Regions from separate parts of the Paenarthrobacter sp. C1 genome, predicted to be linked through region 2. Evidence: riboswitches for the same ligand, from Rfam matches in the RefSeq annotation. Region 2 holds a riboswitch; each other region holds the start of a gene.
The links. A riboswitch is a leader RNA that binds a small molecule or an ion and turns the genes downstream of it on or off. The one in region 2 is predicted to bind thiamine pyrophosphate.
Positions count from the first base shown of each region.

Region 1: linked by a shared signal. The riboswitch ahead of thiD (bifunctional hydroxymethylpyrimidine kinase/phosphomethylpyrimidine kinase) and the one ahead of ACNAOU_RS19565 (ECF transporter S component) in region 2 are both predicted to bind thiamine pyrophosphate.
Region 3: linked by a shared signal. The riboswitch ahead of thiC (phosphomethylpyrimidine synthase ThiC) and the one ahead of ACNAOU_RS19565 (ECF transporter S component) in region 2 are both predicted to bind thiamine pyrophosphate.

Region 1 covers NZ_CP186052.1:2,600,734-2,608,214, reverse strand. The annotation lists gene ACNAOU_RS12185 (DUF4233 domain-containing protein) at 1-140, shown strand, start outside; gene ndk (nucleoside-diphosphate kinase) at 197-616, shown strand; gene ACNAOU_RS12175 (vitamin K epoxide reductase family protein) at 694-1,365, opposite strand; gene ACNAOU_RS12170 (Rne/Rng family ribonuclease) at 1,836-4,982, shown strand; TPP riboswitch at 5,069-5,167, shown strand; gene thiD (bifunctional hydroxymethylpyrimidine kinase/phosphomethylpyrimidine kinase) at 5,158-6,693, shown strand; gene rplU (50S ribosomal protein L21) at 7,064-7,372, shown strand; gene rpmA (50S ribosomal protein L27) at 7,435-7,481, shown strand, end outside.
Region 2 covers NZ_CP186052.1:4,181,648-4,189,128, reverse strand. The annotation lists gene ACNAOU_RS19595 (Na+/H+ antiporter subunit D) at 1-696, shown strand, start outside; gene ACNAOU_RS19590 (Na+/H+ antiporter subunit E) at 693-1,259, shown strand; gene ACNAOU_RS19585 (monovalent cation/H+ antiporter complex subunit F) at 1,256-1,534, shown strand; gene mnhG (monovalent cation/H(+) antiporter subunit G) at 1,524-1,913, shown strand; gene ACNAOU_RS19575 (DUF4235 domain-containing protein) at 2,012-2,272, opposite strand; gene ACNAOU_RS19570 (NUDIX hydrolase) at 2,299-2,976, opposite strand; TPP riboswitch at 3,275-3,411, shown strand; gene ACNAOU_RS19565 (ECF transporter S component) at 3,488-4,108, shown strand; gene ACNAOU_RS19560 (ABC transporter ATP-binding protein) at 4,108-5,679, shown strand; gene ACNAOU_RS19555 (energy-coupling factor transporter transmembrane component T family protein) at 5,676-6,470, shown strand; gene ACNAOU_RS19550 (GNAT family N-acetyltransferase) at 6,467-7,066, opposite strand; gene ACNAOU_RS19545 (penicillin acylase family protein) at 7,096-7,481, opposite strand, start outside.
Region 3 covers NZ_CP186052.1:2,889,947-2,897,427, forward strand. The annotation lists gene rimM (ribosome maturation factor RimM) at 1-355, opposite strand, end outside; gene ACNAOU_RS13570 (RNA-binding protein) at 485-727, opposite strand; gene rpsP (30S ribosomal protein S16) at 729-1,151, opposite strand; gene ACNAOU_RS13580 (hypothetical protein) at 1,389-1,826, opposite strand; gene ACNAOU_RS13585 (VOC family protein) at 1,950-2,822, opposite strand; gene ACNAOU_RS13590 (amidohydrolase family protein) at 2,915-3,997, opposite strand; TPP riboswitch at 4,082-4,189, shown strand; gene thiC (phosphomethylpyrimidine synthase ThiC) at 4,185-6,044, shown strand; gene ACNAOU_RS13600 (alpha/beta fold hydrolase) at 6,027-6,749, opposite strand; gene ffh (signal recognition particle protein) at 6,814-7,481, opposite strand, start outside.

The sequences.
Region 1 (7,481 bases), 1.6 Mb from region 2:
TCGGCATCCTCTTTGCCATCTGCTGGTGGTACGGGATCCGTGCCGGCATGAGGATCGACCGTGAGGTGGCCCAGCGCGACCGTGAACAGGCGGAATGGGACGCTGCCCACGGTGAAGAAGCCGGCCCGCAAACACCGTAAACTGGCTGGGAAAACCACCGAACGTAAGTCACTGAACACATCACATTGGAGCAACTGTGAGCATTGAACGGACCCTCGTCCTGGTCAAGCCCGACGGCGTCGCCCGCAACCTGGGCGGGAGCATCCTCGCCCGCATTGAGGCCAAGGGCTACACCCTGGCCGAACTGAAGAAGGTCAACGCCACCCGTGAGCTGCTGGAGCAGCACTACGAGGAACACGTGGGCAAGCCCTTCTACGAGCCGCTGGTTGAGTTCATGCTGAGCGGACCGGTCATCGCTGCCGTCTTCGAGGGCCACCGCGTCATCGAAGGCTTCCGCTCACTGGCCGGAACGACGGATCCGACGACGGCGGCTCCGGGCACCATCCGTGGCGACTTCGGCCGCGACTGGGGCCTGGCGGTCCAGCAGAACCTCGTCCACGGCTCCGACTCCGTTGAATCGGCTGAGCGAGAGATCAAGATCTGGTTCGCCGGCTAACCACGCCGCACCGACCTGACAGCTAAGGCCAATGTTCGAGTCGAACATTGGCCTTAGCTGTCACCCCGCGGAGGGGTTTAGTAGCCGGACGTCCCAGCGAAAACGTGGATGAAGGCGAAGAAGATCGTGGCGATGACCGCGACATACAGCAGGGCCACAATGATCCACCCGGAATCGCCCAGCAACTTGGTCAAGCCCGGCGGTGCCTTGATGACGCCGTGGGAGATGTTCCGGATGGTCACCCAGACAAAGAGGGGGATCATGACGGCCCACACCACCATGCAGAACGGGCACAGTACATTGATGACGTACAGGGCCTGGGACCACAGCCAGACAACGAACACGAAACCGAGGGTCACGCCCGCCTGCAGTCCAAGCCAGTAGCCGCGCGAGAACCTGGCGCCGGCGAGAAGGCCCATGGCCGTGGTGATGATGACGGCAAAGGCCACAATGCCGATGAACATGTTGGGGAATCCGAACACGGAGCTCTGTGGTGTTTGCATCACGGCGCCGCAGGAAATCCACGGGTTCACATCGCAGACCGTTACATGGTTGGGGTCCTTGAGGACTTCCAGTTTCTCCAGGACCAACGCCCCGGACGCCAGCCAACCGATGACGCCGGTGACCAGGAGGAGCCAGGCGAAGGGCTTGTCGCGGACAGTCCTCGGCAACTTCTCCTGTTGAGCGGACGACTCTCCCGCAGCGGTGGAGGTATTGATGGCCAGGTTTTCCCTGGCGGTGCTCGGCATCGCGGATCGGATCCTTTTCGACGTTGTGCCCCGGCGGGCCGGGAAGGGTTCTTGGGAGGATTCTAACGCCGCTGGCTGTGGGCGGCGCCCAGATTGTGCCGATCCGGACGACACAGCGTCCTAACGGGCGATGTCGCGCGGGTGTGAGAGAATGAACATGGCTGGAAGCCGACCCACATTCGGATTCCGGTCCGGTGACTTGTTCCCAAGACCGCCAGTATGAGCTGGGCATGCCCGGATCACGTCGATCCTCGGTAGGCCCGCCATAACAATGGACGGCACCTGGTTGTGGCAGCAGAACAACGGGTTTCAGAACTAAGCCGCCGGCCTTCCAGGGCTGCCGCACCCCAATGATGGTGCGAACCGGAAGGCATACTACCGACTTCTGTCAACGCCTGCGGGTTTTGACAATATTTGCCCCTCTGGGCGCCGGATGTGGCGGTGTCGCTGGGGCAGGAGTGTTGCCACATATGGATAATGACCAGGTTGTAGCCGTTAATGATGAGGCAGCTCCCGCGGAAACTGCGGAAGCGCCCAAGAAAACCACCCGGACCCGGCGCAAGGCTGCGCCCAAGGCAGTTGCTGAGGTAGAGGCAACCGAGGCCCCTGCCACTGGGACGCCCGCAGTTGCGGAAACTCCCGAGGCTGACGCCAAGCCCGTACGCCGCACCCGGTCCCGCAAAAAGGTTGAGCCAACCGAGCCCTTGCCCGGCCTCGGCGATGAAACCGCCGCAGGCCAGGAGCCTGCTGCCGAAACCCAGCCCGAAGCCGTCCCTGAAGCTGCCCCCGAAAAGCCGGTCCGCCGTCGTCGTGCTGCCAAGCCCAAGGTGGAGGCAGAAGAGACGCCCGCAGCTGCTGAAGTTGTTGAAGAAACCACGACGCCGGAGGCCGGCACCCAGCCGGAAGAACCTGCCGCTGAGGAAGAGGCTCCGGCCGAGGAAGCTGCTCCTGCCGCTGCCACCTCGCTGTTCATGGAGCCGGTTTCCATCACGTCGATGATCTTCCAGGCCCCTGACCTCACCACTGTCCCGCGCGTTGCGGCCGTGGAAGAGACGGACGACGAGCCGGAAGACGACGCTGAAGCAGCCGCAGACGGTGAGCTGGACGAGGGTGGCAGTCGTCGCCGTCGCCGGAGCCGTGGCCGCCGCGGGCGCCGTGGCACTGAACGCGACGAGAACGACACCGAAGACAGCAATGACTCCGGCGACGAAGAAGCTCCCGCAGCTGAAGCCCTCGAGGAAGGCGTCACGTCGCGTCGCCGTCGTCGTCGGCGTCGTGGAGACCAGGACCTTGAACTGACGGGCGGCTCGGATGACGACCCGCCCAACACGGTAACCCGCGTTCGCGCCCCCCGGCCCATCACGGAAACGGCTCCTTCCAACCGGGTCGCCAGCGTCAAGGGCTCCACCCGGCTCGAGGCCAAGAAGCAGCGTCGCCGCGAGTCCCGCGAGACCGGACGTCGCCGCCAGGTGATTACCGAAGCCGAGTTCCTGGCACGCCGCGAATCCGTGGACCGGCAAATGATCGTCCGCCAGCGCGACGACAGAATCCAGATCGCAGTCCTTGAAGATGGCGTCCTGGCCGAGCACTTCGTGTCCAAGACGCAGCAGGACTCCCTGATCGGCAACGTCTATCTCGGCAAGGTCCAGAACGTCCTGCCATCCATGGAAGCTGCATTCGTTGATATCGGACGCGGCCGCAATGCGGTGTTGTACGCCGGTGAAGTCAACTGGGATGCAGTGAACCTGGAGGGCCAGCCGCGCCGGATCGAGAATGCGCTGAAGTCCGGCGACTCCGTCCTGGTCCAGGTGACCAAGGATCCGGTGGGTCACAAGGGTGCCCGCCTCACAAGCCAGATCTCACTTCCGGGCCGCTACCTTGTGTACGTGCCGGGTGGATCCATGACCGGCATCTCGCGCAAGCTGCCCGACGTCGAACGCAACCGCCTCAAGCGGATCCTGAAGGACCGCCTGCCGGAAAACGCCGGAGTTATCGTCCGTACGGCCGCTGAAGGTGCCTCGGAAGAAGAACTGACCCACGACATCAACCGTCTGCGCGCGCAGTGGGAAGGTATCGAAGGGCAAGCTTCCTCCACCAAGGTGCTGGCACCGGAACTGCTTTACGGCGAACCGGACCTCACCATCAAGGTTGTCCGTGACGTCTTCAACGAGGACTTCTCCAAGCTGATCGTCTCCGGTGACGACGCCTGGGACACCATCGAGGCTTATGTAACCTATGTTGCCCCCGACCTCGTGGGCCGCCTTGAAAAATGGACCAAGGATCAAGACATCTTCGCTGCCTGGCGCATCGATGAGCAGATCCACAAGGCTCTGGAACGCAAGGTCTTCCTGCCGTCCGGTGGCTCGCTGGTCATTGACCGCACCGAAGCCATGACGGTGGTGGACGTCAACACAGGTAAGTTCACCGGCAGTGGTGGAAACCTGGAAGAGACAGTTACCAAGAACAACCTTGAAGCTGCCGAGGAAGTCGTTCGCCAGCTTCGCCTGCGTGACATCGGCGGCATCATCGTCATCGACTTCATCGACATGGTCCTGGAATCCAACCGCGACCTCGTTCTCCGCCGCATGGTGGAGTGCCTGGGCCGCGACCGTACCAAGCACCAGGTTGCTGAAGTAACGTCACTGGGCCTTGTCCAGATGACCCGCAAGCGCATGGGCACCGGTCTCCTTGAAGTCTTCGGTGAGCAGTGCGAGCACTGCGCAGGCCGCGGTGTCGTGACGCATGACGAGCCCGTGGAGCACCGCCGCGCCAACACCGTGGCAGCCGAGCAGCACCGTCCGCACACCGAGGCACAGCAGTCCACGGCCCGCACCGAGCGCAAGCGTCGCCGCGGCAAGGGCGGCGCCCAGGGAACGGTCGAAGCACCGGCCCAGGTCCATTCGACGCCGTCCGCCCCTGTTGCGGCACCGGCAGCACACCCGGAAGCCCAGGACCCTGCCCGTCAGGCAAAGGCCGAAGCAACCCGGGCTGCACTGGCGACGATTGCAGCGGCCGCGCATGCCGCCCACCTTCACGATGACGAGCTCCACAAGGCAGAGGAGCAAACCCGGGCGGCCGGGGAGCATGGTCCCGACGCCGGTTCAGTCTCCGCTGCCCCGACGGCCCAGGAAGCCGCGGCACACGACGCCGCTGTCCGCGAAGGCCGGGCCACTCCAGTGCTGCGTTTTGGCGGCGAAGAGGTTGCCTTGCCTTTCGTTGAACACCACGATGAGCCGCAGGCAGCCCGGCCGGCCATGAGCCTGGACCGCCTGGCCGAAGCTTTCTCGCACCTTGGCGCGGCACCGTCGCCTGAGGACCAGAAAGCCAAGGAAGCTGTCGAAGCCCCGAAGGCTGCGAACACCCCGACGACTGAAGCTCCGGCTCCGGCCGCCGACGAAGCCCCCTCAGCATCGCGGGGTCGTCGTAGCCGCCGGAACCGCAGTGCAAGCAGGGCCCAAGGCGCGGCCAACGAGACCAGTGTTGAGCACCACGACGTGACCGCTACGGCCGCGAAGGGATCGGCGCACGAGTCCAAGGCGCCTGCGGAGCCGGTCAGGAAAGCGGCCCCGGACGAACCCATCATCCTGGGCGTCGGCGTACCGGCCTCCGAACTCTAACCGTTTGTGACCGCACCAAGGCCCCGCAGTTCCGCTACCAGCGGCAATTGCGGGGCCTTTTGCTGTCTGCCGGTGCGCTAGGCTGGGGGACTGACACGGGGTGCCAGGCGATGGGCCAGGCTGAGATCCAAACCCGTTGAACCTGTCCGGTTAGCACCGGCGAAGGGATGTCCTCATGGCCGCATTGTCATCTTCCGCTGTTTATCCGCTGGCGGAGGACCGCAGACGAACCCCCCGGGTACTTAGCATCGCGGGCTCCGACCCGTCCGGAGGAGCCGGAATCCAGGCTGATTTGAAGAGCATCGCCGCCCACGGTGGATATGGCATGGCTGCCATTACGGCTTTGACGGCCCAGAACACCCTGGGTGTCAGCGGTGTGCACGTACCACCCGTGGAGTTCCTGCGCCAGCAACTGGACGCCGTCAGTACCGATATCGTCATCGACGCGGTGAAGATCGGGATGCTCGGCGACGCGGCTGTTATTGACGAGGTGCGCAGTTGGCTCGAATCGGTGCGCCCCGCCGTCGTGGTTCTTGATCCCGTGATGGTGGCCACCAGCGGTGACCGCCTGCTGACCGAATCCGCAGGGGAGGCCCTTCGTTCCCTGCTTCCATTGGCGGACCTGATCACGCCGAACCTGCCCGAGCTTGCCATTTTGCTGGGGGAAACCGAGGCTGCTGATTGGGCATCGGCATTGGAGCAGGGCAAGCGACTGGCAGCTGAGTGCGGAAACACGGTCTTGGTCAAGGGCGGTCATCTGGCCGGCTCGGAATGCCCCGATGCCTTGATCAACACCAGCGGGCTGTTGCGGCAGGACGTCATCGAAGTGGCAGGTCCAAGGATTGCGACCCGGAACAGCCATGGCACTGGATGCTCGTTGTCGTCCGCCTTGGCTACCGTCCAGGCGCGCACGGGCGACTGGGAGGCCTCACTGCGCGAAGCGAAACCGTGGCTGCTCCAGGCCCTGAGGAGCGCAGGGGAGCTGGAAGTGGGCCGGGGCAACGGGCCTGTGGACCACTTCCACCACCAGCGCGTCCTCCAGCCTGGCGGATTTGCTGCCACTTTGTGGAAGGAAGCCATCCCGGAGCTTGAAAAAATCCACGGCCTCAACTTCATCCAGGAACTGCAGTCGGGGCATTTGCCGGAGCCGGCGTTCAGCTACTACCTTGCGCAGGACGCCATCTATCTCAATGGCTATTCCAGGGTCCTTGCCCGTGCAGGTGCGTTGGCGCCCACCGAGGAAGAACAGCTGTTCTGGGCCAAGAGCTCACGGCAGTGCCTGGAAGTTGAATCGGAACTGCACAGGAACTGGTTGAGCTCCCGTGAGGCTTCGGGCGTCACTGGACCGGTCACCAAAGCCTATGTGGACCATCTGCTGGCAACGTCGGCATCCGGCAGCTATGCGGTGGTCCTCGCGGCGATCCTGCCCTGCTACTGGTTGTATGCGGAAGTGGGTCAAAAGCTCCACGCCGCGTTCGTCGATGCCGGGGCCTCCGGCGGGCATCCCTATGCGGACTGGCTGCGGACGTACGCCGACGAGGACTTTGCCTCCGCCACAAGGATGGCGATCAACTTCACAGACGCGGCGGCCGTTGCCGCTTCCGGGCGTGAACGTGCGGAGATGCTTGAGGCTTTCAGGCAGTCCTGCCGCTACGAGACGGCGTTCTTTGATGCTCCGCGGCTCTACGCCCAGGGTGGCCCGGCCTGTTGAATCGGGACTGAACCGGGATGAAAAGCATGGCTTGTCCCGCGCGTCGCGGGCGTGATCACGTTAATCGCCGCCAAACCCTGTAGGCTGTATGGGCACGGTGCCGGGAGAGTCCGTTACACCTCGTGATGCAAGTCACGGGGTAGCCTCCGGTCCCGGCCTCATTTGCAGCTGAGGGTCAAACTAGCGTAATCTTGATCTTCGGTGCTTACGCCAACACTTGGGTTATGCCCCTTGGAATTGTTCATGGGATGACTCGCGGACTTCGAACAGAAGTCCACGGCGTTGAGGCACAGCGCGAACCAAGCCTGATTCCGGTGACAGGTTCCGCACGCAAATTTAGTTATAAACGTCGAGAGAAGTGAGTACCCAAGTGGTGTACGCGATTGTCCGCGCAGGCGGCCGCCAAGAAAAAGTTTCCGTTGGAGACTACGTAACGCTTAACCGCGTCCCCGGTGGAGCCGGTAGCACGCTTGAGCTGCCCGCCTTGCTCCTGGTTGACGGCGACAAGGTCACCTCCGCAGCAGCGGAACTGGCCAACGTCAAGGTTACGGCTGAGATCCTCGAAGACCTCCGTGGTCCGAAGATCGTCATCCAGAAGTTCAAGAACAAGACCGGCTACCGGAAGCGTCAGGGTCACCGTCAGGAACTGACCAAGATCAAGATCACCAGCATCGCGTAACTTTCGTTACCCGCTGTTCAGGTTTTTCAGTTTCCCCAGAAATTTAGAGGCAGGCATTTCACATGGCACACAAAAAAGGCGCGAGTTCCACTCGCAACGGTCGTGACTC
Region 2 (7,481 bases):
GGTGCCCTTGCCCAGAGCGACATCAAACGTCTGCTGTCCTTCACGCTGGTCAGCCACATCGGGTACATGGTGTTCGGGCTGGCCATGAGCTCCGTAGCGGGCCTGGGTGCGGCAGTGTTCTACGTTGCCCACCACATCACCGTGCAGACCAGCTTGTTCCTGGTCACCGGACTCATAGAACGCCGGGGTGGCAGCTCCTCCATTGACCGCTTGGGCGGCCTGGCCAAGCTGTCGCCGTTGCTGGCGTTGCTGTTCTTCGTACCGGCCATGAACCTGGCGGGCATTCCTCCGTTCTCAGGCTTCCTTGGGAAGCTGGGTCTTCTGCAGGCCGGCGTGGAGCTCGGAACCCCACTGGCGATCGTGCTGGTAGTGGGCGGCGTGGTCACCAGCCTGCTGACGTTGCTGGCAATAGCCCGTGTGTGGAACAGGGCGTTCTGGCGCAAACCCGAGGATGCCGAATATCCGGATCCCGTGTTGATGACCCCCGGCAACGTCGGAGTGCTGCCGCGGACCATGGTGGGTTCCACTGCGGCACTGGTGGTGTTCGGGGTGGCGCTGACGGTGTTCGCCGGTCCGCTCTTCCAGGTCGCGGACGGTTCCGCGGAGATCATGCTGGACCGCTCGGCCTACATCCACTCGGTACTGGGTGACTCTGTCGAGGTGCCCCCGCTGGCGCAGAATGGCGGTACGAAATGAGCCGCAAGCCGATCTCGTTCCGCACGGAACTGCCGCTGCTCATCTGGCTGGTCATCGTATGGGGTGCGCTGTGGCGTGACTTCAGTCCGGGCAACCTGCTTTTTGGCGCGTTGATCGCCGTGCTGGTGGCCAAAGTCTTCTACCTCCCGCCTGTGGAGCTCAGCGGCAGGTTCAATGTCCTGCGTGCTGTTCCGTTCGCCCTGATGTTCGTCGCGAAAGTGGTGGCAGCGAGCTTCCTGGTGCTGTACCTGGCGGTGGTCAAGGGACCCAAGGTGCGCAGCGCCGTCGTCGCTGTTCCGTTGCGAAGCCACTCGGACCTCATGGTGACGGCTACAGGGCATGTCATCTCGCTGATCCCCGGCTCGCTGGTGGTGGAGGTGGACCGCTCCACCTCCACGCTCTATTTGCACGCGCTGAACATCTACGAAGAAGCGGACATCGACAAGATCCGCCGGGAGACGCAGAACATTGAGGCAGGGCTGATCCGCATCATGGGAACGCGGGAAGAAGTCGAGGCCCTGAAGGCAGAAGCCCGGCCCGGCATGGAAGGGGCAACGCTGTGAAGGAATTTGTTCTGGTGGCCACGGCGGTGATCCTCAGCCTCGCCGCTGCAGGTGCGATCGTGCGCATCGCGATTGGCCCATCTTTGCTTGACCGCGTCCTTGCTTCCGATGTCCTGCTGGCCATCCTTGGTGCTGCCCTCGCCATCGACATGGCCGTGAACCAACACCTCAACAACCTGATGCTGCTGGTGGCCCTCGCGGTGATCGGTTTCATCGGCTCCGTGACGGTTGCCCGGTTCGTGGCCGAGCGAAGGGAGCAAAGCAATGAGTCCTGACGCCACCGGAGTGGACTTGGTCATCGACATGGTGACCGCAGTGTTCCTCATAGTGGGCGCGCTGATGTCCCTGGGTGCCGCGATCGGCTTGCTGAGGTTCCCGGACCTCATGAGCCGCATGCACGCAGCCACCAAGCCGCAGGTGTTGGGCTTGTTCCTGATGCTCGCAGCGATCGGCCTGCAGATGCGTACTTGGTGGGTGTGGCCCGTCCTGCTGGTGGCGTGGATTTTCCAACTTCTCACCGCGCCGGTGTCCGCCCACATGGTGGGGCGCTCCGCGTACCGGACCAAACACGGGCACCGCGAGAAGCTCACCAAGGACGAACTCGAAGCCGTGGTCCAAAGGGCCGCCGCCGGCCAGGAGCCCTCCGAACCTTAAAGCAACGCGGAACCTTAAAGCAACGCGGGGTCACTTATGGCCCATTACCCCCATGGGGATGGGCCATAAGTGACCCCGCGTTGCTTGTTGGGTGATGCTTAGACGATGTCCTGCGACTTCGCGAAGCGGGCAATCGCCCGCTGGGTGCCGCGGCTGGCAAGGACCTGGATCAGCGTGCTCACGAAAGCGGAAATCAGCGCGAAGGTCAGAGCCGAGCGGAGGCTCGTCTCCATGTCATCGTTGCCTGTGGGCGGCTTGTTGCCCGTGGCCTTTTCCCAGCCTTTGTTGACGAGTTTGGTACCGACAAAGCCTGCACCGAGGCTTACCCCGGCGCCCAGCAGCTTGAAAAAGAGGTTCATGCCACCAGCCTAGCTGCACGGCACGGCTACCCGCGGTTTTCCCGCTCCTTGAGAAACGCTGCCAAGGACCCGACCGGAGCCAGAACCGGGACGACCGGGTGCTCGGCGGACCACACTGCCCCTACGGAATCGAGGACAGCGATTTCCTTCAGCAGATAGTAGGTGGGTGGCATCAGGTTCAACTGCCCTGCGGCTTCCGCTTCCAGGATTCCGGACACCGGCATCCACAGCGACTGCCAAGCCTCCGTGGTTTGATGCCGGGGCTGCGCTTCCGGTGCCGGCTTGGCCACATAGAAGTAGGTGTCGAAGCGCTTGGGCATGTCTATGGGCGTGATCCAGTTGGCCCAGGGGCGCAGGTCTCCGGGCTCGATGCCCAGCCCGGCTTCTTCCTGGACTTCGCGGATTGCTGCCGTGAGCACCATTCCCGCGTTCCTCTCCGCCAACGCTGTGTCCGCGGAAATCGAACTCTGCGCCCAGGACAACGCGTGGCTGCGCAGCAGTTCCCCGGGGTAGTCCCAGCCGGACTGATCCACAGCGTCCACCCGGCCGCCCGGAAAGACCACCATTCCTGCCGCGAAGTCCATGGTGCTGACTCTGTGCTGGACAAATGTCTCAAGCCCCGAGGGGGCGTCGCGGAGCAGAATCACGCTGGCAGCGAGGCGTGGCTCGGCCACGGGTGCGTGGGAGCCTGGAAGATCCGTCATCAGGCCATTCTTGCAGGTGCGTTGTGGGGCCTGCTGTGCGTGTTTAGGTGCGGGGATGGGGTGCAGAGTGGGCCTCGCAACGCACCCTCGTTTGTTGTGGGGCCTGGTGTGCGTGTTTAGGCGCGGGGATAGGGCGCAGAGTGGGCCTCGCAACGCACCCTCGTTTGTTGTGGGGCCTGGTGTGCGTGTTTAGGCGCGGGGATGGGGTGCAGAGTGGGCCTCGCAACAGGATTGTGACCGCGGCCCAGAGCCGGCCGTACGCGGAGGTGTAAACTGAACCCGCCCATCAGGGCAGATTTGATAACGACAGGGGAGCGCCGCCGTCGGACCTTGCAGCGATGCAGGAGACGCGAGGGCGCTGAGAGTGCGGACAGCCGCAGACCCTCGAACCTGATCCGGTTAGTACCGGCGCAAGGGAGTCGAGCTTCTCAGAGTGTCCGGAGCCGGACGGCGCAAGCCAGGCGGATTCCGGGGAGCACTTTCCCCTCCTGTAACCTCAGGAGGCAGAAAAATGACCACGGTAAACGTGAAGAAGACCAGTTATAGCTGGCGTGTTGTAGACATCGTGGTGGCGGCCCTCATCGCCATCGCCGGCGGCGTGATCTTCTGGGCCTGGTCCCAGGGCGCGGCACTGGTATCCATCCCCATGAATGCGGCGTACCCGCCCCTTACCGGCCTGATCGCCGGTGGCTGGATGATCCCCGCAGTCCTGGGCATGCTCATTATCCGAAAGCCGGGTGCGGCTCTTTTCTGCGAGGCCGTCGCAGCCACGGGTGAGCTCATCATGGGTTCGCAGTACGGCACCACGGTGCTCATCTCCGGCATCCTCCAAGGCCTTGGCGCCGAGCTCATCTTCGCCGCGTTCCGCTACAAGAAGTTCAACCTGCCCACGGCACTCCTTGCGGGCGCAGGCGCGGGCCTCTTCTGCGGTCTGAACGACTCCTTCCTGCCCTGGGGCTGGAATATCGCCTACGAGGCCATCGACAAACTGACGTACATCACCTTCACCACCATCTCCGGTGCAGTGATCGCCGGCGGCCTGTCCTGGATCGCCACCCGCGGTCTGGCCACGACGGGTGTCCTGAGTTCCTTCGCGTCGCGGAAGGCCGCTTCGGAGCCAGTCTTCAACTGATGTCTGCCACACACAGCGGCACGGTCCGGCCTGCCGCCATCTCCGCCGAGGGGTGGGGATGGCGGCATGCCGGCCGGGCCCAGCCTGCCATCCAGGGCCTTGACCTCCGCATTGAACCGGGGGAACGCGTCCTGTTGCTGGGCCCTTCGGGGGCCGGCAAGTCCACGCTCCTGCACGCCCTCGCCGGGGTGCTGGGTGACGAGGAAGACGACTCTGATGAGACCGGTTCGCTGCTGATCGACGGAGTCACTTCCCGCGAGCAGCGTGGCCGCGCCGGGCTGATGCAGCAGGATCCCGAAACGCAGGTGGTTCTCTCCCGGGTGGGCGACGACGTTGCCTTCGGCGCGGAGAACCTTGCCGTGCCGCGCGAGGAGATCTGGTCCCGGGTGCATGAAGCGCTCGACGACGTCGGCTTGCGTACCGCATCAGGCGGCGGTTTGGCATTGGACCACCCGACGGCGGCACTTTCCGGGGGACAGAAGCAGCGCCTCGCGCTGGCCGGCATTTTGGCGATGCGGCCAGGCTTGATCCTGCTGGACGAACCCACGGCCAACCTCGATCCTGCAGGGGTCCTCGAGGTCCGTGACGCCGTGGCCCGCTGCCTGGACAAGACCGGCGCCACGCTGGTGGTGGTGGAGCACAGGGTGTCCGTGTGGAAGGACCTGGTGGACAGGATCGTGGTCCTGCAGCCCGGTACCGCAGGCCCGCAATCAGGCACCCCGGGAGTCCTCCTGGATGGTCCGCCGGAGCAGGTCCTCACCCAGGCGCGCTCCATGCTGATGACGGCGGGCGTATGGGTTCCCGGCTACGTTCCCGCCACAAGGGCGCGTGCCCGGACGTCCGGGACAAACGAACTCCTCCTCGCAGCGCAGGACCTGGCCGTGTCCCGGGAAAAGCCCAGGCGGAAGCGCTTCCGAACCATCCCTCCGGTTCCGGTGCAGAGGGACATCACCGCCCAGGTCCGTGCTGGCCAGGCGTTGACCATTACCGGGCCCAATGGTGCCGGTAAGTCCACTTTTGCGCTGACGTTGGCCGGCCTTCTGGCGCCGGTGGACGGCATGGTGAGCGCCGGCGTCGGGCTTTCGGAGGGAGCGGGCATCGACCCGTACAAATGGAAGGCCGATCAGCTCATCTCCAGGATCGGCACGGTCTTCCAGGAGCCGGAGCACCAGTTCGTCACGGGCAAGGTCCTGGATGAGCTCATGTTCGGCCCCAGGCACCTGGGCCACGGCGGGGAACGCGTGGACGAATTGGTGGAGCGGCTGAGGCTCTCACATCTGGTGGATGCCAATCCCTATACACTGTCCGGCGGTGAGAAACGCAGGCTTTCAGTGGCTACGGTGTTGGCGGCGCACCCGAAGGTACTCGTCCTCGATGAGCCCACCTTCGGACAGGACGCCAACACCTGGGCCGAGCTGGCCTCGTTCCTCTCGGAGTTGCTGGACGCCGGTACCGCCGTGGTTTCCGTGACCCACGACCAGGAATTCAGTGCCGTACTGGGCGGGACGGAACTGCGGCTCGGGCCGGTGTCCCAAGGTGAGACGGCGCCTCAGGAAGCGGGTGCGGCATGAGGGACACATTGAACCTGCGCGGCAACCACGCGCTCCTGACCAGGGCAAACCCGTTGGCGAAGTTCGTGGCCGTCTTCCTTATCTCCCTGGTGCTGGCCCTGTCCATCGACTGGGTTTCCGCGTCCACGGCTCTCATCGCGGAATTGGCACTCTTCCCCTTGGCCGGCCTCACACTCCGCCTTCTCTGGCAGCGCGCCTGGCCGCTGATCATTGCGGCGGCGATCGGCGGCTGGAGTACCGCGATTGTCGCCGCCGACAGCGGCGCAGTACTGCTCGACGTCGGACTCTGGTCCATCAGCGAAGGTTCCCTTGAGCTGGGGCTCGGCTTCATGCTGCGCGGTTTGGCGATCGCCCTCCCCGCGATCCTGCTGATGTCCTGCACCGACCCGACGGACCTGGCGGATGCACTTGCGCAGAAGGCAAAGCTGCCGCACCGATTTGTCCTCGGTTCCCTTGCCGCCATGCGGCTGGTGGGCCTCATGGCGGAGGAGTGGCAGACCATCGGCATGGCCCGGCGCGCCCGCGGTGTCGGCTCGCAGGGAAGCCCGATCCAGCGCCTCAAGGCCACGCTCGGACAGAGTTTCGGGCTACTGGTCCAAGCCGTCCGGCGGGCTTCGCGGTTGGCCGTGACCATGGAAGCCCGCGGTTTCGGCGGGGGACAACGGACGTGGGCGCGTGAGTCCACGTACTCGCTGATGGACGTCTGGGTGGTACTTGGCGGCGTGGCCATAGCCGGAGGCGCCGTCCTCACGGCTTTGGGCGCCGGAACGTGGAGCTTCGTGTGGCGTTAGCGGGCCGGTAGCTCCTGGATTTCGTCGAAATCTGCGCGGGTGAGGAAGCCGAGCTGGGCCTCCTTCTCCTCGAGCTGGATGATCGGGCCGAGTTCGAAGCACGTCGCTTCAAGCCGGCGCAGGGCTTTGGCGTTGCGTGAGTCTGGCTCCACGATGATCCGGTCCTTGCCCGGGAGCGAGAACATGTACCTGATAAGGGAGGTGCCGAGCCTGGGGGTGAAGTGCGGAATGGGGCGCGTTGCCGGTGCCAGCAGCAGATGCATCCCGATGTCCGCCTCGCGGGCGGGGTAGGCCTCGCCCACGGGATCGTGCAGTGGTTCGTATGTCTGGAACAGGGCCAGCGGCTCGCCGTCGAGGAGGGCCAGGAAAGCGTGGTGCGTGTCCAGTGAGTCAAGGAACCCGTAGATTTCCAGCACTTCCTCTTGGGACTTCTCCGTCATGCCCCAGAACCTGGCGCGGGGTTGCTTGACCCATTCGAAGATGAGCCCGATGTCTTCGCCAGGGATCAAGGGGACAAGGCGCAATTCACCCCAGCCTTCGAGGTTCTCGGAGTAGACGGTGGTGCGGACGGAGAAGTCCTGGGTGGCGGTGCTCATGTGTTCCTTCGGTAGGCGGGTGTCTGGTGTCAGTTCGGGTCTTTGGCCAGGGCGGACCAGTCCGTGGTTACAGGGACCATCCGGCCTTCGCTCCAGAGCGGGAGCTGGTCCGCGAAGTGGCTGTGGCCGGGCGACCCGGCGGCGCCGAAAGGCACAATCCACCGGCTGTTCTCCCGGCAGTCCAGGTCCCAGACGTAACGGGCCACAGGTCCGCGGAAGCTTCGGTCGTCCACTCCAGGGAGGCTTTCGGTGCTCAGCACGCAGCCGGTGTCTCCACTGAGGGCGGCCGTGGGCGCCGCAGCGGCAAGGGTTTCGGGGAGCACATGGATTGCCAGCAGCGTGTGCCGGTCACCCCAGGACCCGCCGTCCAGCAATGCTTCTTCCAATGCCGTGGCTTCCAACGCCGCCGCTGCCT
Region 3 (7,481 bases), 1.3 Mb from region 2:
GCGCTGCAACCTTGCCCACGACCTGGGATCCAACGCGCGCTTCCAGCCCAACGAGTTCGTGTTCGTACCAACCCTCGTCGTCGTCTTCGTCGTCGAGTTCCTCGGTTTCGATGTACAGCTTGGCGCCGCGGATGGCCTCGGCGGCATTTCGGTCCGCGATCTCCTCGAATCCGAGCAGCAGGATGTCCTTGTTCCACCTGGCACTGCGGACGGTCAGGGGTCCGGCGGACGCCGGCTCCACGACGAACTCGGTTCCGGCGACGAAGCGCTCTGCGGGTGCGTCAGTGAGTACCTGCACCGTTACCTCGCCGCGAATGCCATGGGGTTTACCGATCCGGGCCACCTGGAGCTGCATGGGTTCCTCTGAATTCCTGTTGTTCCGCGCCGCCGGGCAGCCACGGTGTGAAGTGTTGGACAAAGCAATCCGGCCCCTCCACCATATTCGGTGAAGGGGCCGGATCTAAGACAAGCAGTGCTGAGCGCGTTACCGGCGGCGGTCGGTGTCGACGACGTCGACCCTGACCTGCTCGCCACCAGCCAAGGCGGCAACCACAGTGCGCAGTGCGCGTGCGGTCCGTCCTTGACGGCCGATCACCCGTCCGAGGTCCTCCTGGTGAACGCGCACCTCAAGGGATTCCCCGCGGCGGTTGTTCTTGGCACTGACCTTGACATCCTCAGGGCTGTCAACGATCCCACGAACCAAGTGCTCGAGCGCTTCTGCCAGCAACTTACTCAGCCTCGGTGGTCTCTGCTTCAGCCTCGGCCGGAGCCTCGGCAGCGTCGTCCTTCTTGGCCTTCTTGGTGATGGCTTCCGGGATGATGACGGAACCCTTCTCCGGTGCTACGAAAGCTTCCTTGGGAGCTTTCGTCTTCAGGGTGCCTTCCTGGCCCGGGAGGCCCTTGAACTTCTGCCAGTCACCGGTGATCTTGAGGATCGCAGCAACCTGCTCAGTCGGCTGGGCGCCAACGGAAAGCCAGTACTGGGCGCGCTCGGAAGCGACCTCGATGTACGACGGCTCTTCGGTGGGGTGGTACTTGCCGATTTCTTCAATGGCACGGCCATCGCGCTTGGCGCGGGCATCCATGACGACAATGCGGTAGTACGGTGCGCGCATCTTACCGAAGCGCTTAAGGCGAATCTTTACGGCCACTTTTGTGGTCACTCCTGTTTCTGAAACGGGGTTGAACCCGACGTTTTGCACCCGTGGGGCGGGCCATACTAGACGGTTCGAAGGACAAGATACGAGCACGGAGAGAGGGGCCGCACCGATCGAGTACCTGTCTATTGTGCCAGATGCCCGGGTAGATTACGACTCAAGCCCTCCGGGTCGGTGAGTTCTTGGTCACACCAAGGCCCGGTCAGTGCCCGGACCCAGCCCGAGAGGTGGCTATTCGGACCAGACGTAAAGCCCGGCGCGCTCCGTTTTTTCCACGTCCGTGGCCAGAGCGGCAAGTTGCTGAACGTACTGCCGGGACTGGGCGGCGTCGAACGGCATGTCTTCTTGTTCCGCCCAGGCGGAAGCAACGTCATCCAGGACATTGGCTTCACCTTCGCTCTCATACGTGAGCAATTCGGCCAAGGCCCTCACCATCGCTTCGGGAACGCCAAGCAGCGCGTCACTGGTGACGTCCACCAGCGCGAGTTCGTAGTCAGCGCCTGCGGCATGGACGGCCTGGCCGGCGAGGTCGCCCAGTTGTTCCACCTCGAAGTCCGTTATGCCGTTGATGCGGACTGCAGGGCCTGCGGCATCGGCACCTTTACCCAGGGCTGCCGCCCGCTTGAGTGCTTCGTCGTGGGTGGCTACAAAAATTTCGGCAAAGCCCATGGAAAGTACTCTCAATCCTTCGTGCTGACGGGACGTCCGGCGCAGGCCCGCCAGGGTCCCGAACCGTCACTGCCCAGCCTAGTGCAGCACGGGGCACCGACGGGTACTCCGGCGGGATGCTGCCTAGCGAACAGCCACCCGAAGCTTGTTCCGCCACGGATCTTCGAACTGCAGTTCAGCGCCGGTGTGATGGTTCTGCACCCCGGCAACGCGCAAACGGTCCGCCAAGGCCCCGACATCCTCGCTGGATGTAACCTCGATCAACACTTCCCCCAGCCCAAGAGTGTCCTTGCGGGGGCCGGCACCCCGGCTGTTCCAGACATTCATGGCCATGTGGTGGTGATAGCCGCCGGCGGATACGAACAGTGCTTGGCCGTGCCAGCCCGCGGTCCGCTCGAAGCCCAGGGTCCCGACGTAGAAGTCCTGGGCGGTGGCGACGTCACCCACCTGAAGGTGGACGTGCCCGACACCGGCCGCTGCCTGATGCTGGCCCGTGACGGCCTCTTCGCTCAGGTGCTGCTGAAGGAAACGTTGCGGCGGGAGGGCCACGTTGTCCATGACGACGTTCTTGCCGTCCCACTGCCAGGTTTCACGGGGCTTGTCGTAGTAAAGCTCGATGCCGTTGCCTTCCGGGTCGGTGAAGTAGAACGCTTCGCTGACCAGGTGGTCTGCGCTGCCCACGAACGCCCGGGGTTCGTATCCGGCAGCGGTGGCGATGGTGGCCGCCAGTGAGGGCTGATCCTGGAACAGTATGGCGGTGTGGAACAACCCGGCTTCCCCCCGCCCCGGAATCTGGAGCCCCGCAGCCGGCGCCAGGTGAACCACGGGCTTGCCTGCCCGGCCCAGGTAGAGGCCGCCGTCCTGTTCGGCCACGACCACAAGGCCCAAAGCACGCTGGTAGTAGTCACTCATGACTTTCATGTCGCCGACCTTGAGCATGACAGTGCCCATGGCGAGGTCGGCAGGAAGAAGGTCCTGTGCGGATGATGTGGACATGTGAAGCTCCCGGTGTTGAAGTGTCCGCCTTTCGGCAGGTTCTACTTCTCTAAATTACTTGAAGCTTCAATTTATTCCCAACCATTTGACGCTCATCCCATGAGTTCACCGCGAAGGACCACGTGCTTGAGCCCGGATACCGTCCGTAGGTCGTGCCGGGGATCGTCATGGCAGAGAACGACGTCGGCACTGGCGCCTTCGCTGATGGCGTCGGCTCCCAGCCACTTCCGGGCGCCCCACGCAGCGGCATCCAGGACCGCGGCGGGCGGCAGGCCGGCGTCGTGCAGTTCATGCATTTCGTCCGCGATGCGGCCGTGCTTGATCACGCTGCCCGCATCCGTTCCCGCGTAGACCGCCACCCCGGCCTCGAAAGCCTCAAGGACCCGCTCACGCCGGCGCTGCCACAACCGCGTCATGTGGTCCGCGTACCCGGGGAACTTTGGCGCCGCCTGGGCGGCGATCTCCGGAAAGGTCGCAATGTTCACCAACGTGGGAACGATCGGCACTGACTGCTCCACCAGCCGTGGGATGTGCCGGGGCAGAAGGCCAGTGGCATGTTCGATGCAGTCGATGTTGGCATCCAGCATGTCGTCGATTGTGTCCTCCGCAAAGCAGTGCGCCGTGACCCTGGCACCTTCCTCGTGGGCGGCAGCTACGGCGTCCTTGACCAGCTTTGCCGGAAAAGAGGGCGCCAGGTCGCCAATGCCCCGGTCGATCCAGTCGCCTACGAGCTTCACCCAACCGTCGCCGTCGCGGGCCTCCTTACGGACGGTCTCCACCAGCTGTTCCGGTTCAATCTCATGGCCCAATCCGCGCAGGTACCGACGGCTTCGGGCGATGTGGCGGCCGGACCTGATAATGCGGGGCAAGTCCGTCCGCTGCTGCACCCAACGTGTGTCGCTGGGAGATCCGCAGTCGCGGATCAGCAGGGTTCCCGAAGCGAGGTCGGCCTGGGCCTGCGCGAGGGTGGTGGCGTCGTCCACGGCCCCACCGGCGCCCAATCCGATATGGCAGTGGGCATCCACGAAACCCGGCAGGACCCAACCGTCCAGTACCTTGTCGGGAGGGGACGACGGTTTTTCAAACGTCAGCGCTCCCCCAACAGACCACATTCCTTGGCGCACGTCATCTGCTGCCACGAGCACGGGTCCGCTGAATTCAATGATGTTGGCCATGGCAAAAGCCTAATCCGCAGCGGGGCGGCAGGCTTCGGCGGACTGATGTGACTGGGCGCCCCCTGCCAGCTGTGGTAGCTTCGTCTACGACCACACGGGGGCCCTTGCAGGGGCTGAGATCGGGCTGAGGCAGCCTGCGACCGTTGAACCTGTCCGGGTAATGCCGGCGAAGGAAGTGAGTAATCCTTTGAGCACCACCAAAACACAGCACAGCCCTGCCCAAAGCGAGTCCAGCCCTGCCCAAAACGAGCCTGTTACGCAGTCCCTGAGGTCCCATTCGCTGGCATGGCTTGAAGACCATGATGCCGGAATCCGCGTCCCCGTCACGGAAATCGCGCTGGAGCCCTCCCCCAATGGCCAAGCCAACGCACCACTGCAGGTGTACCGGACGGCAGGCCCGGGCAGCGATCCGGTCGTGGGCCTGGAACCGTTCCGGGCCGCATGGATCGAGTCCCGCGGCGACACTGAGGCCTATTCCGGCCGCGAACGGAACCTGCTCGACGACGGCAAGTCGGCTGTTCGCCGCGGGGCCGCCTCAGCCGAGTGGAAGGGCGCGCAACCGGTGCCTCGGCGCGCCGTCGAGGGTAAGACCGTCACCCAGATGCACTACGCACGGCAAGGCCAGGTAACGCCTGAGATGCGTTTCGTGGCGCTGCGCGAGAATTGCGATGTCGAACTGGTCCGCAGCGAAGTCGCCGCCGGCCGCGCGATCATTCCCAACAACATCAACCACCCCGAATCCGAGCCCATGATTATCGGCAAGGCCTTCCTGGTGAAGATCAACGCCAACATCGGCAATTCGGCCGTCACCAGTTCAATTGCCGAAGAAGTGGACAAGCTTCAGTGGGCTACGCAGTGGGGCGCGGACACCGTCATGGACTTGTCAACCGGCGACGACATCCACACCACCCGCGAGTGGCTGATCCGCAACTCCCCTGTTCCGATCGGCACCGTTCCCATCTACCAGGCGCTGGAAAAGGTCAATGGAGAAGCCAACAAGCTCACGTGGGAAATCTTCCGTGACACAGTGATCGAACAGTGCGAGCAAGGCGTGGACTACATGACGATCCATGCCGGTGTACTGCTCAGGTACGTACCGCTGACCGCCAACCGCGTGACAGGCATAGTTTCCCGTGGCGGGTCCATCATGGCGGGGTGGTGCCTGGCCCACCACCAGGAGAACTTCCTGTACACGCACTTCGACGAGTTGTGCGAAATTTTTGCCAAGTACGACGTCGCGTTTTCCCTCGGCGACGGCCTGCGTCCCGGCGCTACCGCTGACGCCAACGACGCCGCACAATTCGCGGAACTGGACACCCTGGCCGAACTCACACAGCGCGCCTGGGAATTCGACGTGCAGGTGATGGTGGAAGGTCCCGGGCATATCCCGTTCCACCTGGTCCGCGAAAATGTGGAACGGCAGCAGGAACTCTGCAAAGGGGCACCGTTCTACACCCTGGGTCCGCTGGTCACCGACGTCGCCCCCGGCTACGACCACATCACCTCAGCCATCGGTGCCACGGAGATCGCCCGCTACGGTACGGCCATGCTCTGCTACGTCACGCCCAAGGAACACCTGGGCCTACCCAACAAAGACGATGTCAAAACAGGGGTGATCACGTATAAGATCGCGGCGCACGCGGCGGACCTTGCCAAGGGGCACCCCGGCGCACATGAGCGCGACGACGCACTTTCCAAGGCGCGCTTCGAGTTCCGGTGGAGGGACCAGTTTGCCCTCTCCCTCGATCCTGTGACGGCCGAGTCGTTCCACGATGAAACGCTGCCGGCCGAACCCGCCAAAACGGCGCACTTCTGCTCAATGTGCGGGCCCAAGTTCTGTTCCATGCGCATCAGCCAGGACATCCGCGACGAATACGGTTCAGCAGAATCCCAAGCGGCGATCGCCGGAATGTACAGCGGGATGCGGGAAAAGAGTGCGGAGTTCCTCGCCTCCGGTGGAAAGGTCTACCTGCCGGAGCTCCAGGTGGCCTCCGCACGGACGCCGGAGCCGATCGATGGGACCACGCAGTCAGGAAGCCTGAACTGACCTGGCCCGTCCCACCTCTGCGACGAACGAGCGGATGATGTGATCGCCGTCGGGTGAGTCCTGGGGCCGGTGCCCGCCTGCTGCCACACGGCGGAGGGCACCGGTCTCCTGGAGGTACGCGGCGATTTCCTCGTACAGCGGCTCCCAACCACCCGTAAGAACCAGGGTGGGAACACCAGGAACAATGTGCAGTGGAGCTTCCCACGGCGGAGCTTGGAGCCGGAGCCTGCGGGCAGAACGCCGGGCCTCGGGAGAGTCGAGCCCTCCCGTTTCGGCGGAAAACGCGCGGAGGAAATACTCACGCTGGTAATCGGCGTCGTTGAGCTGGCCCCGCACCTCAAACAGCGGTTCCATCAGCGCCCGATATGAAGCGGTAGCGGGAAGCTCAGCAGTCAGGGACAAACAGGCGGGCTCCACCAAGGAAAGCGAATGCACAAGATCAGGGCGCTCAACGGCCGCCAACATGGCGGAGATCGCGCCTTGCTCGTGCGCCACGACGTGGCCGCCCCCTGAATCAGCCAAGGCACCAATCACGATGGCGACGTCGGCAGCGACGTTGGATTCCGCCGGTTCCGCGACCGGATCAAAACCGTGCCTCCGGAGAAAAAGTGCATCATAGCCAAGCGCCATGCCGTGCTGCTTCGGCCAGGCCGCAGCACCAAAACTGCCCAGGCCGTGAAGGAAGACTACGCGCTGCTTATGCATTGGTTCAGCCTATTCGACGGCTCTGACATCCCGGCTCCGACGCGGGGCCGGGATGTCGGCACGGTTATTTACCGAGGAACTTGTCGAAACCCTTGGGAAGGTTGAGCGAGGACGGGTCGAAGTCCGCTGCGCCCTGGCCGAAGGCCGCGCCTGTGGGAGCCGCCGAGGCCGCATTGGCCCGCTTGGCCTCTGCGTCACGCAGCTCCTGGGCAGCCTTGGCCGGGTTGCCCGACCGTGCCTTCTTCTTGGGCGCGTTCTTCCCGTTCTTGCGTCCTCCACCGGGACCACCGAGGCCGGGCATTCCGGGCATGCCCGGCATGCCGCCGCCCTGGGCCAGCTTCTTCATCATCTTCTGCGCCTGGGCGAAACGCTCCAGCAGGCCGTTGACCTCGGAAACATGGACACCTGAACCCTTGGCGATACGGGCGCGGCGTGAGCCGTTGATGATCTTGGGAGCCACACGCTCGTGCGGGGTCATGGAACGGACGATCGCTTCGACGCGGTCGATCTCTTTTTCGTCGAAGTTCTCAAGCTGCTGGCGGATGTTCTGCGCACCCGGCATCATCATGAGCATCTTCTTCATGGAGCCCATGTTGCGGATCTGCTGCATCTGGGCCAGAAAGTCGTCAAGGGTGAAGTCTTCCTGGTCGGCGAATTTCTTCGCCATCCGGGCTGCTTCGTCCTTGTCCCACGCCTTCTCAGCCTGTTCGATCAGGGTAAGTACGTCACCCA